Regions from separate parts of the Streptomyces sp. ICC4 genome, predicted to be linked through region 1. Evidence: riboswitches for the same ligand, from Rfam matches in the RefSeq annotation. Region 1 holds a riboswitch; each other region holds the start of a gene.

Region 1 (4,270 bases):
CGCAGCAGCTGGTTGTACTTGGCGACGCGGTCCGAGCGGGCCGGGGCGCCGGTCTTGATCTGGCCGCAGTTCACGGCGACCGCGAGGTCGGCGATGGTGACGTCCTCGGTCTCACCGGAGCGGTGCGACATCATGCACTTGAAGCCGTTGCGCTGGGCCATCTCGACGGCGTCGAGGGTCTCGGTCAGCGAACCGATCTGGTTCACCTTGACGAGCAGGGCGTTGGCCGAGCCCTCTTCGATGCCGCGGGCGAGACGCTCCGGGTTGGTGACGAAGAGGTCGTCGCCGACGATCTGGACCTTGGCGCCCAGCTTGTCGGTGAGGGTCTTCCAGCCCGACCAGTCGTCTTCGTACAGCGGGTCCTCGATGGACACGAGCGGGTACGCGGAGACGAGCTCCTCGTAGTACTCGGTCATCTCGGCGGCCGAGCGGGACTGGCCCTCGAACTCGTACTTGCCGTCCTTGTAGAACTCGGACGCGGCGACGTCGAGCGCGAGCGCGATGTCCTTGCCCGGGACGTAGCCGGCCTGCTTGATGGCCTCGACGATGAGGTCGAGCGCGGCGCGGTTCGACTCGAGGTTCGGCGCGAAGCCGCCCTCGTCGCCCAGACCGGTGGAGAGGCCCTTGGTGTGCAGGACCTTCTTGAGGGTGTGGTAGACCTCGGCACCCCAGCGAAGGGCCTCGGAGAAGGACTCCGCGCCGATCGGGGCGATCATGAACTCCTGGATGTCGACGTTGGAGTCGGCGTGCGACCCACCGTTGAGGATGTTCATCATCGGAACGGGCAGCAGGTGCGCGTTCGGACCGCCGAGGTAGCGGAACAGCGGGAGGTCGGAGGCCTCGGCCGCGGCGTGCGCCACGGCGAGGGAGACGCCGAGGATGGCGTTGGCGCCGAGGGAGCCCTTGTTCTCGGTGGCGTCCAGGTCGATCATCGCCTGGTCGATCAGGCGCTGCTCGGTGGCGTCGTAGCCGACGAGCTCCGGGCCGAGCTGCTCGATGACGGCGAGGACGGCCTTCTCGACACCCTTGCCCATGTAGCGGTTGGGGTCACCGTCACGGAGCTCTACGGCTTCGAACGCTCCGGTGGAGGCGCCGGACGGGACTGCAGCACGGCCGGTGCTGCCATCGTCGAGGCCCACCTCGACCTCGACCGTGGGATTGCCTCGGGAGTCCAGGATTTCCCGGGCTACGACGACGTCGATGGACGGCACGAGCATCTCCTTCTGGGATGTGACGCTGAGTGTGCGGTGGCGTGTCAGGCCGTGGGATGGCCTTGCCGCTTAGAGCCTAACCGCCTCGGGGCAGTCGGCCAGCCGACCGCCCGGGTCCTGGGACGAAAAAGGGCCTGAATGCCCCTCTTACAGGACATAGGACCCTTGATCATCGGGGATTTCCGGGCCCGCCACCGGCCCGGACCCGGCACACAGCACCGCCCGGCGCGAAGGGGGTTGCGCGCCGGGCGGTGGAATACTGCGCGTTGCGAACGCGGGACCTACGGCTGTTGCCGCAGGGTTCAGCTGACCTTCAGCTTCTGGCCCGGGAAGATCAGGTCCGCGTCCGAGACGATGTCCTTGTTGAGCTCGAAGAGCTTCTCCCAGCCGCCCGGGACACCGTTCGCCGCGGCGATGTTGCCCAGCGTGTCGCCGGACTTGACCTCGTAGGAGCCGTTGCCCGTCTTGGGGGCCTCGGTCTTCGGTGCGGCGGCCGGGCGCTCGGAGCGGGTGGTCGGAGCCTCGGTGGAGCGCTTGGTCTCCTTCTTCGGCTCGGCCTTCTTCTCCTGCTTCTTCGGCTCGGCCTTCGGCTTGGGGGTCTCGGCGGCCCCGCCCGTGTAGGACGAGTTCGACAGGCCCACGCCGCAGGACGGCCAGGCGCCCTTGCCCTGGCCCTTGAGGACCTTCTCCGCGATGGCTATCTGCTGCGACTTGGAGGCCTGGTTGGCCTGCGCGGCGTACGACTTGCCGCCGTACGCGGCCCACGTGGAGGACGAGAACTGCAGGCCGCCGTAGTAGCCGTTGCCCGTGTTGATGGACCAGTTGCCACCGGACTCGCACGAGGCGACGCGGTCCCACTCGGAAGCGGTCGCGGCGGACGCGGTGCCGGCGGTCATCAGCGGGGCCGCCACGGCGACACCGGCGACACCGGCGAGCGTGATGATGCGGGCGGCTTTGGAGCCGCGACGGTGCTTGCCCTTGCCGGAAATCAGCATGGAGTTCTCCTCACCGACGCCTACGAGGTGAGCTGTCGGGTTCGGGCGAGTGAGTGCCCGGACGAGCGGCCTAGCGCCCGTCTTAACCCCTAGCCGGTTCCGTGGCCGTCTCTCAACGGCCGGTTCCGGCGCCTACCTTGGTTCCCCCGCTCCTGCCTTCGGCGCTTACGCGACGAGTGTTCCCTCCGTCCGCCGGCAGGATTCGGCGATGCGGTCGAAGGAGCCCGCGGTGGCGGGCGACTCAGAAGGTAGACAGGTCTCTCCCCGATGTTCAACGAGAGACATCGGGGAGAAACAGGGCCTGCTTGCACTCTTCCCACCGGTGTTTGCGCAGGTGAGGGCAGGGTTTGCGGAACGCTGCGGACCGGACACGCCAGTTGACCTGAAGAGACACATGTCTCACTTACAGAAAACGGACAATCAACTGTTTCCGGACGACCTAACTGCCCTTATTCGTCGGTTAGATCCAGGTTCTGGCCGGGCTTGATCAGGTCCGCGTCCCCGCCGATGACCTGCTCGTTGGCCTCGTAGAGCGCGTTCCAGCCGCCCTTCACCCCGTTGGCGTCCGCGATCGCGGCCAGGCTGTCGCCCGCTTTCACCGTGTACGTGGGGTCCGACGCGGCGTCAGACGTGACGGGCGCCTCGACGGCGGCCGGGCCGCGGTGCTTTCCGCCGCTCTGCGCCGCGCCCGCCGCCGGTGCGCCCGGCGCGGCCGGGTCCGCGGGAGCCGACGGGTCGGCAGGTCCCACGGGAGCCACGGGGGCGGTCGGGGACGCCGGGTCGGACGGGGCCACCGGAGCCGTCGGGTCCGCGGGCACGGAGGGGTCCGCGGGCTGCTCCGGGTCCGTGGACGGCGGCGTGGGAGCCGTCGGGCTCGTGGGGGCCGTCGGGTCGCCCGGCAGCCCGGGGGGCGTCTCGGGGAGGACCGGGTCGGGCATGACGGGCAGTCCGCTGGGCGCCCCGAGCGGGTAGTCGGGCAGCAGGAAGGACGGCGAGGCGGCCGGGGAGGGGCTCCCGGGCGTCGGGGCCCCGAAGTCCGTGGACGGCGTACCCGTGCCGAGGTAGGGGATGGAGTCGTCCGGGCGGGACGGGGCCGGGGAGGGGGACGCGGTGCCCTTGGGCAGGCCCGGGTCCACAGCGGCGGCGGGCGCCTCCTGGGTCAGTCCGGCCGGCACCCCGCACAGCGGCCACGCCTGGGGGCCCTGGGAGGCCAGCACCCGCTCGGCGACGGCGATCTGCTGGGAGCGGCTGGCGAGGTCGGCGCGCTCGGCGAAGTCGAGCCCGCCGGCGTTTTGCCACTGCTCCTGCGTGAACTGCAGCCCGCCGTAGGCGCCGCTGCCGAAGTTGGCGCTCCACGTGCCGCCGCTCTCGCATTCGGCGACCTTGTCCCACGTGGAGGTCTCGGCGGCGCTGGCGCCGGTGGCCGCGAGCAGCGGCAGGGCCAGCGCGGAGCCGGCGACGCCGGCGGTGACGACAAGTGCGGGCACTTGTCGGGGGCGTCTGTGGCGGCCGTTCCCGGAACGCATGAGGCTGCACCTTTCGCATAACGGCGGGGTAACGGCAGAACCTAGCGGCCTTCGAACGCCTGTCACAAGTTCGGGCTCGAACTGGCTCCGGGTCACCCCGGTTTCAGGTGTTTTGGGGGGTGAACCGCACCGGAAGCGTCCGCAGGCCCCGCATGATGAGCCCGCCGCGCCAGCGCAGCTCCCCGGTGGGCACGGCCAGTTCCAGGTCGGGCAGGCGCGTCAGCAGGGTCGCGAGCGCGGTCTGCCCTTCGAGCCGGGCGAGCGGGGCACCCAGGCAGTAGTGGATGCCGTGCCCGTACCCGAGGTGCTGGTTGTCGGTGCGCGAGAGGTCGAGGGTGTCCGGGTCGGCGAACCGCTCGGGATCGCGGTCGGCGGCCGCGAGGACCACCAGCACGGGGTCGCCGGCCGCGATGTCCTGGCCGCCGAGGACGAAGGGCTCCGTGGCGAACCGCCAGGTGGCCAGCTCCACGGGGCCGTCGTAGCGCAGCAGCTCCTCCACGCCGGTGGCCAGCAGGCCGCTCTCGCCGGCCGCGAGGGA
Region 2 (4,270 bases), 5.9 Mb from region 1:
GCCTCCCAGTGGTCCGGGTACGAGGGGTCCGACTCCGTGGTCATGGGGCCACCTTAAGGCGCGAACGGTTCAAGTGGCCCGGGCGCGGCGCATCGGGCAAGCTGGCGCGAATCAGTGCAAGCTGGGATAGGTCGAACGGCGGGCGGATTCGGGCCGAAGGTCGGTCCGACCATTCCGGACGTCGTGAGAGACTGGTCTAGACAACCGTAAGAACCTGAAGGGCATCACCATGGCAGAGCGCCGCGTCAACGTCGGCTGGGCCGAGGGCCTGCACGCTCGTCCCGCCTCGATCTTCGTCCGTGCGACGACCGCTTCCGGCGTCCCGGTGACCATCGCGAAGGCCGGCGGCGAACCCGTCAACGCCGCCTCCATGCTGGCGGTCCTGGGCCTCGGCGCCCAGGGCGGCGAGGAGATCGTCCTCTCGTCCGACGCCGAGGGCTCCGAGGCCGCGCTGGACCGCCTCGCGAAGCTGGTCGCCGAGGGTCTCGAGCAGCTCCCCGAGACCGTCTGACCCCTTCGGGTTCGACCCGCAGGACCTCGCACCGCGAAGCCGTTGCCCCCGACCCCGGTCGGGAGCAGCGGCTTCGGCGTTTTTCGCCCGGCGGACTTCGATTCCGGCGGTCGGCCCGCGGAAATGAATTCCCTGGAACACCGCGCCATTGCGCACGGAATTCCCGGCGCCGAATCGGGCGATGCCGCCAGGATATCCAACCTTTGTATACGGCGAATGTTAAAGCGAGCCGCTCGCCGTGTTTACGGCAGGTTGCAAAGTCCTCACGCGTATGCGGTGCGCCCCGGCCGCCCGGTCCGCGTGGAGCGCGGTCAGCGCCCGGGCCCGCTCGGCGTCGCCCCGGGCCACCGCGTCCACGATCGCGCCGTGCTCCGCCCAGGACTCCACGGGCCGCGCCGGGGCCTCCACCACGTACATCCAGGCCACCTTGTGGCGCATCTGGGTGAGCAGCGAGATCAGCCCGGGGCTGCCGGACGCCTGGGCGAGCGTCTCGTGGAACCAACCCCCCAGCGAGCGCAGATCCTCCCCCTGGCCCCTCCTGGCCCGCTCCTGGCCCAGTCTGACCAGGCCGCGCAGCACCTTGAGGTGGGCCTCGCTGCGCCGCCGGGCCGCCCGGGCGGCGGCGAGGGGTTCCAGCAGCATCCGCAGCTCCAGGAGGTCGGCGGCCTCCTGCTCGGTCGGCTCGGCCACGCAGGCGCCGGCGTGCCTGCGGGTGGTCACGAACCCCTCGGACTCCAGCGTGCGCAGCGCCTCGCGCACCGGGACGCGCGAGACTCCGTACCGGCGGGCCAGCACCTCCTCGGTCAGCCGGCCCCCGGGGCCGAACACCCCGGAGACGATGTCGTCGCGGATTGCTGTGCATACCGTGTGCGCGGGAATTCGCAAGACCGGACCTCCGCCTATTTCGTATGACTGTGCGCGCTGCGACTCTATTGCAACACACGATAATTTCCGAGGGCGGCCGGTAATGCGAAACATTCACACAACGCGAAGGCCCCGGCTCGGGAGAGCCGGGGCCTTCGCGGAAGAAGTGCGGTGCGGGGCGGTGTCCGTCAGACGGTGACGCCGTGGGAGCGCAGGTAGGTGATCGGGTCGATGTCCGAGCCGTAGTCGGCACCGGTGCGGGCCTCGAAGTGCAGGTGCGCGCCGCTGGAGTTGCCGCTGTTGCCCGACAGGCCGATCTGCTGGCCCGGGGCGACCTGCTGGCCCACGGAGACGCTGAGCTTCAGCATGTGGCCGTACTGGGTGTAGGTGCCGTCCGCGTGCTTGATGACGACGTTGTTGCCGTACGCGCCGCCCCAGCCCGCCTCGACCACGGTGCCCAGGCCCACGGCGTGGACCGCGGTGCCGGAGTCGGCGTGGAAGTCGATGCCGGTGTGGCTGCCGGAGGACCACATGCCGCCGCTCGCGTGCCACTGGGTGCTGACGTAGGAGCCGTCGATCGGGGAGACGAAGGTGTTGAGGCGCTTGCGCTCCTCCTCGCGGGCGGCGCGCTCCGCGGCCTCGCGCTCGGCCTTGGCCTGGGCTTCGGCCTTCGCCTTGGCCTCGGCGGCCCGCTGCTTCGCGTCGGCTTCCGCCTTCGCCTTGGCGGCGGCGGCTTCCGCGGCGCGCTGCTGGGAGTCGGCCTGGGCCTGGATCTCGCCCGCGAGCTCGTCGGCCACGACGATGGTGTTCAGGCCGGTGTCCTCGAGCGAGGGGGCCTTGTCCGCGGCGAACGCGGGACCGGCCAGGGAGCCGACGACGCCGGTGGCGGCGAGGGCGGCTATGCCGGCGTAGCCGGCGGTCTTGCGGCTCATACGACTGGAACCACGGTGCTTGCCGGCGGCACGACTGCCATACGCCATGAAGGGGCTGATCCTTTCCTTCCCTCTCGCCTACCGGGTTAGCTGACGGGTTCGGAGCAGGAAGGTCTCCTACGGGCCTCCTCTTGCGAGGGGGTCCGATTCACCCCAGGGACACATGTGGGTCCCCGGCTCCCCAGGCTCGCGCCTGACGGGGACTCGGCGATCGCTGTCCGGTGCCGCGGACGCGGCGGGTACAACTGACGGACAGCACGGACGACGCTAGGCGGATCATCAGTCAATCGCCAAACAGACGCGCCTTTTTGTTGCGTACGCCACACCACATACAAGCAACCACGCGACTAAACAGGCAAAAGGGACTCCGGCGGACAAGCCGCCGGAGTCCCCTGGATCGCCCGTCAGTTGGAAACGACCGTCACCTCACCGATCCCCAGGGCCCGTACGGGCTCCTCGATCTGCGAGGCGTCGCCCACCAGGACCGTGACCAGCCGGTTCACCGGGAAGGCGCTGACGACCGCCGAAGTGGCCTCCACCGTCCCGGTCTCGGCGAGCCGCGCGTACAACTGCGCCTGGTAGTCGTCCGGGAGCTCCTGCTCGACCTGGTCGGCGAGCGTGCCCGCGACAGAGGCGGCCGTCTCGAACTTCAGCGGGGCCACGCCCACCAAGTTCTGCACCGCCACATCCCGTTCGGCGTCGGTCAGACCGCCCTCCGCGAGGGTCCGCAGCACCTTCCACAGGTCGTCCAGCGCCGGGCCGGTGTTCGGGGTGTCCACCGAGCCGCTGATGGCGAGCATCGAGGCGCCCTTGCCGTCGGCGGTGGAGCGCAGCACCTGTCCGAAGGCGCGCACGCCGTAGGTGTACCCCTTCTCCTCGCGCAGCACCTTGTCCAGGCGGGAGGTCAGGGTGCCGCCCAGGCAGTACGTGCCGAGCACCTGGGGCGCCCAGACCCGGTCGTGGCGGTCCGGACCGATGCGCCCGATCAGCAGCTGCGTCTGGACGGCGCCGGGCCGGTCCACGATGACCACGCGGCCGGTGTCGTCGGCGGTGATCGGCGGGACCGGGCGCGGCTCGGCGGTGTCGCCGGTCCAGTTGCCCAGGGTGTCGGCCAGGACGGCGTCCAGGTCGATGCCGGTCAGGTCGCCGACGACCACCGCGGTGGCGGTCGCGGGGCGCACGTGGGCCTCGAAGAAGGCGCGTACGGCCGCGGAGTCGATGCGGGCGACCGTCTCCTCGGTGCCCTGGCGCGGGCGGGACATCCGCAGCGAGGCCGGGAACAGCTCCTTCGAGAGCTGCTTGGCGGCACGGCGCTGCGGGTTGGCGCTCTCGTGCGGGATCTCGTCGAGCCGGTTGCGCACCAGGCGGTCGACCTCGTCGTCCGCGAAGGCGGGCGCGCGCAGCGCTTCGGCGAGCAGGCCCAGCGCCTTGTGCAGCCGGGAGGCCGGGACCTCCAGGGAGACCCGCAGGCCCGGGTGGTCGGCGTGCGCGTCGAGGGTGGCTCCGCAGCGCTCCAGCTCGGCCGCGAACTCCTCGGCGGAGTGCTTGTCGGTGCCTTCGGACAGGGCGCGGGTCATGATGGTGGCCACGCCGTCGAGGCCCTCGGGCTCCGCGTCCAGCGGGGCGGCGAGGTTGATCTCGACCGCCACCACCTGCTGGCCGGGGCGGTGGCAGCGCAGCAGGGTCAGGCCGTTGGCCAGTACCCCGCGCTCGGGGGCCGGGAAGGCCCACGGCTGCGGCTCGCCGGCCTCGGGGCGCGGGTGGAAGGTCATCGTGACGGCTGCGGTGTCGCTCACTGCTCCGCCCCCTCGTTCTCGTCGCTCGCGTGGGTTTCTTCCGTGTCGTCGGCTGCGTTGGCTTCGAGCGGCTCGTACACGAGCACCGCGCGGTTGTCCGGGCGCAGTCGGGCCGCGGCCACGGCCTGCACCTCCTCGGCGGTGACGTCGAGGACGCGCTGGACGGC
Region 3 (4,270 bases), 6.1 Mb from region 1:
CTTCCCGCAGCGCCTGCCTGACCCTGCCCCGCTGGACCAGCGCGAACTGCGCCACGTCCGCCACCGAGGCGGGCCCGAAGCCCTCCAGGTAGCGCACGACGAGCGCCCGCAGGGACTGCGCGGAGGCCTCGGGATCGGCGGGGACCGCCCGCGTCGTCCCGTACCGGGACGCGACGTACGACGGCCGCTCGCCGAAGGACCACGGGTGCGCGGTGGGCGCGTGCAGCAGCGGCGCGTACTGCCGAAGTCCCCACCAGGCTCCGGGCTGCGGCGGCTCGCCCAGCCGCTGTTCCAGCCACCGCTCGCACTCCGCGGCCGTACGGGGCCGGTCGGCGAAGGCCAGCAGCCGCGGCACCAGCTCGTCGGCGTCCTCGGCACTCAGCCCCGACGCCGTGAACCGGCTGCCCAGCCGCGCCGCCCGCACCCCCGGCTGCACCGCCTCGCGGAAGGCGGGGAAGTCGTCGGCGTGCACGGCGTGCAGGGTGATCCGCATCAGGGTCGACTTGACGATCTCGCGGCCGGTGAACGCGGCGTCGAGAGCGGCCGGATCGAAGTCCGCGAGCCGGTTCCACAGCGCGAGGTACGGCGAGGCGGCCTGCTGCGCCTGCAGCGCGACCACCCGCCGGACCCCGTCGGTGACACCGAGCGCCTCGCGCCCGAGCAGCAACTGCCGTGCGAGGGTGGAGCGGTTGAGCTCCCTTGCCGTGACCGCCATGCCGTGCACCCCGTCCCGTGAGCGGACGGGCAGTCTAGTGCTGCGACCGGGAAGGCCCACCGGGTCGCGGCGCCGGACGGAGTCAGATGCTGACGCCCTTCGACCGCAGGTAGGCCAGCGGGTCGATGTCCGAGCCGTACGAGGGACCGGTGCGGATCTCGAAGTGGAGGTGCGGGCCGGTCACGTTGCCCGTGGCGCCGGAGAGGCCGACGGTCTGCCCGGCGCTGACGCTCTGGCCGGACGAGACGTTGAGCTGGGAGAGGTGCGCGTACTGGCTGTACTTGCCGTCGGCGTGCCGGATGACGACCTCGTTGCCGTACGCGCCGCCCCAGCCGGCGGAGACGACGGTGCCCGCCCCGACCGCCTTCACGGTGCTGCCGGTGCTCGCGGAGAAGTCGACGCCGGTGTGGTAGCCGCTGGACCACATGGACCCGGCGACCTTGTACGCGGTGGAGGCGCCGCCGCTGACCGGGGAGACGAACCCGGCCGAAGCGGGGGCGGCCTGCTGCTGCTTGGCGGGGGCCTTGGGTGCGGGCGCCTTGCGTGCGGGCGCCGCCGGGGCCTCGGCGCCGCCGGAACCGGACGCGTCTTCGGCGGACTCGGAGGAGTCGGCGGACTGCTCGGCCGGCGCGGCCGGCGCGGCCGGAGCGGCCGCCCGGCTCGGAGCGGCCTCGGCCGTGCCCTTCGCGCCGAGCGTCAGCTTGAGGCCCGGGTGGATCAGCGACGGGTCGGACCCGACGGCAGCCCGGTTGTCGGCGTAGAGCTGCTCCCAGCCACCGCTGAGGTGCCGGCTCTCGGCGATCTTGGAGAGGTGGTCCCCGGGCACCACGGTGTAGACGGTGGGGGCGGCCTGCGCAGTGGCGGGCGCGGCCTGGAGCGAGGCCGGGACCTGCGGCGCCGAGGCCGGCGCGGTGGCAGGTGCGGTGGCGGGTGCGGCGGCCGGGGCGCCGGCCGCGTGGGCGCCGGCCGCCCCGAGCAGCGGAAGCGCGAGGGCCGCGCCACCGGTGCCGGCGGCGGCGAAACCACGGGATATCGAGCGGGACTTCGGACGGCGGTGCTTACCCGTTCCAGGCATGGCGAATTTCCTCTCCGACGCCTGCGAGGTGAGCTGTCGGGTTCGGACTGGAGATGTCCGGCCGCCCACGTGCCGGCGAACAGCACATGTACGGCTTCACCCCGAGCTGTCCCGTTGTAAAGATCTCGACGGAGATCCGGAACAGCGGCTTACCTGGTTCCCCCGCTCCTGCCGCGCGCGTGAATAGTCGGATGCGGTTTCCGGTCGGCGGCAGGATTAGGCGGTCCGTCCGGATCGATCGCGAACGTAATCGAGTCCGGCCGCACGGAACAAGTCTTGAATTCCCCAACAGAATCTTGAAGATGACGGTGCGCCGGAATTCTGGTCACCCTCCGTCCATTCCGCACCTTCAACGACCGCTCCGGCTAGGCAATTCGGCATTCGCGATCAGGCACTCACCGTCACCGTATGATCTGGCTCACGGGACGTGTCCGATCTCGGCGCTCGCCATGGCAAGTTGGCCACAAGTAGCGTAATTCGGACACCAGCGACGACGACACGGAGGACCCCTGTGACCCAGCGGATATCCCAGACCCCCCACGCGGGGCCGACCCTGGCCGGCGTACGCAACTTCCGCGACGTGGGCGGGCTGCCGACCACGGACGGACGGAGGGTCAAGACGGGACGACTGTTCCGAAGCGGACATCTGGCGCATGCCACCGAAACCGATGCACAGTTCCTCGCTTCGCTCGGGCTGCACACCGTCTTCGACTTCCGCAACGACGCCGACCACGCGCTGGAGGGCCCGGACGTGGAGCTTCCCGGCGTGCGGAACATCAACATCCCGCTGTCTGACCCGGCGGACGGCCGGGAGTTCTGGACGATGGTCCGCGACGGGGACCTCGCCCAGCTCCGCGAGATCCTGGGTGAGGGCAAGGCCGTCGCGCGGATGTCCCGTTCGTACCGCACGATCATCAAGACCCGCACCGCCGAGCACAGCCGGGTCGTCCACGCCCTCGCCGAGGACAGCGTCCCCGCCCTCATGCACTGCGCGGCCGGCAAGGACCGGGCCGGCCTGTCGATCGCGGTCACCCTGCTCGCGCTGGGCGTCGGGCGCGAGGCGATCGTCGCGGACTACCTGGAGTCCAACGCCCCGCACAACCGCTACCGGGTCCGCCGGGGCAGCGAGGCGGCCCAGCCCCGCACCGCCGAGGTGGCGGAGCTGCTCGCCCCGCTCTTCGACGCCCGCGCCCCGTACCTGACCGCGGCCTTCGAGACGATCGACGAGGAGTGGGGCGGGGCGGAGCGCTACCTCGGCGAGGGGCTCGGGCTCGCACCCGAGACCCTCGGCCGGCTGCGCGACCGGCTGCTGGACTGACCTCGCGCGGCACAACACGGCACACACGGCGCGGGGCGGGCCGCCGGGTCCGCAGACCCCGCGGCCCGCCCCGCCCGTCCGCTCAGCGGTTGGCGACCGCCTGCTTGACCAGCGTCCTGCCGAAGTCCCACATCAGCGCGCCGCCACCGTGCGCCTCGTCCATGACCTCGCGGAAGGCGCCGACGAACCGGTCGACGTCCGCCTCGTCCACGATCAGCGGCGGGATCAGCTTGATGACTTCGAGGTGGTCGCCCGAGACCTGCGTGAGGATCCGGTGCTTCTGCAGCAGCGGCACCACGACCATCTGCGCGAACAGCCCCTTGCGGGCCGCCTGCAGCATGGTCCACCGGCTCCGCAGCCCCAGCGAGGACGGCCGGCCGAACTCGATGCCGATCATCAGCCCGCGTCCCCGTACCTCGTGCAGCAGCTCGTACTCGTCGACCAGCCCGGCGAGGCGGCCGCGCAGCAGGTCGCCCATCGCGCGGGCGTTGGCCACCACCCCCTCGTCCTCCATGACGCAGAGCACCGCGAGTCCGGCCGCCATCGCCTGCGCGTTGGAACCGAAGCTCGCGGAGTGGACGAGCACCCGGTCCATGGACGAGTAGACCTTCTTGAAGATCCAGTCCTTGCCCAGGGTCGCGCCGACCGGGACGTAGCCGCCCGAGAGGGCCTTGGCCACGCACACCAGGTCGGGTTCCACCCCGGCCTCGTGCTGGTAGGCGTAGAAGTCCCCGGTCCGTCCGAGGCCGGTCTGCACCTCGTCCGCGATCAGCAGCGCCTTGTGCCGGTGCAGCAGCTCCTGCGCGGCAGCCAGGAAGCCGGGCGGGGCGGCGAGCACCCCCTTGCCCTGGATCGGCTCGACGACGAAGGCCGCCACGTCGCCCTTCTTCAGCTCCCGCTCCAGGGCGGCCAGGTCGCCGAGCGCGATCCCGGTGTCGGGGAGCAGCGGGGCGAAGCCGTCCCGGAAGCCGGCTTCGCCGTTGACCGACAGCGAGCCGGTGGTGAGCCCGTGGAAGGCGTGGTCGCAGTAGAGGACCCTGGGCCGCCCGGTGGCGTACCGGGCGAACTTCAGGGCCGTCTCCACCGCCTCGGTGCCGCTGTTGCCGAAGAAGACCCGGTCCAGGTGCGGGCTGTGGGCGAGCAGCTTCTCCGCCAGCAGCCC

What was found. A riboswitch is a leader RNA that binds a small molecule or an ion and turns the genes downstream of it on or off. The one in region 1 is predicted to bind cyclic di-AMP.
Region 2: another riboswitch for cyclic di-AMP. It lies ahead of DRB89_RS35615 (M23 family metallopeptidase); the one in region 1 lies ahead of DRB89_RS07455 (transglycosylase family protein).
Region 3: another riboswitch for cyclic di-AMP. It lies ahead of DRB89_RS36210 (LysM peptidoglycan-binding domain-containing M23 family metallopeptidase); the one in region 1 lies ahead of DRB89_RS07455 (transglycosylase family protein).

What each region holds. Positions count from the first base shown of each region.
Region 1 covers NZ_CP030286.1:1,645,643-1,649,912, reverse strand. Annotated here, with positions in the region: gene eno (phosphopyruvate hydratase) at 1-1,217, opposite strand, end outside; gene DRB89_RS07455 (transglycosylase family protein) at 1,514-2,206, opposite strand; cyclic di-AMP (ydaO/yuaA leader) riboswitch at 2,209-2,380, opposite strand; gene DRB89_RS07450 (transglycosylase family protein) at 2,656-3,693, opposite strand; gene DRB89_RS07445 (cytochrome P450) at 3,836-4,270, opposite strand, start outside.
Region 2 covers NZ_CP030286.1:7,584,769-7,589,038, forward strand. Annotated here, with positions in the region: partial or broken gene DRB89_RS35600 (GNAT family N-acetyltransferase) at 1-44, opposite strand, end outside; gene DRB89_RS35605 (HPr family phosphocarrier protein) at 230-511, shown strand; gene DRB89_RS35610 (GntR family transcriptional regulator) at 731-1,396, opposite strand; gene DRB89_RS35615 (M23 family metallopeptidase) at 1,564-2,355, opposite strand; cyclic di-AMP (ydaO/yuaA leader) riboswitch at 2,368-2,527, opposite strand; gene DRB89_RS35620 (pitrilysin family protein) at 2,712-4,079, opposite strand; gene DRB89_RS35625 (pitrilysin family protein) at 4,100-4,270, opposite strand, start outside.
Region 3 covers NZ_CP030286.1:7,701,069-7,705,338, forward strand. Annotated here, with positions in the region: gene DRB89_RS36205 (winged helix DNA-binding domain-containing protein) at 1-715, opposite strand, end outside; gene DRB89_RS36210 (LysM peptidoglycan-binding domain-containing M23 family metallopeptidase) at 798-1,790, opposite strand; cyclic di-AMP (ydaO/yuaA leader) riboswitch at 1,794-1,990, opposite strand; gene DRB89_RS36215 (tyrosine-protein phosphatase) at 2,302-3,108, shown strand; gene DRB89_RS36220 (aspartate aminotransferase family protein) at 3,191-4,270, opposite strand, start outside.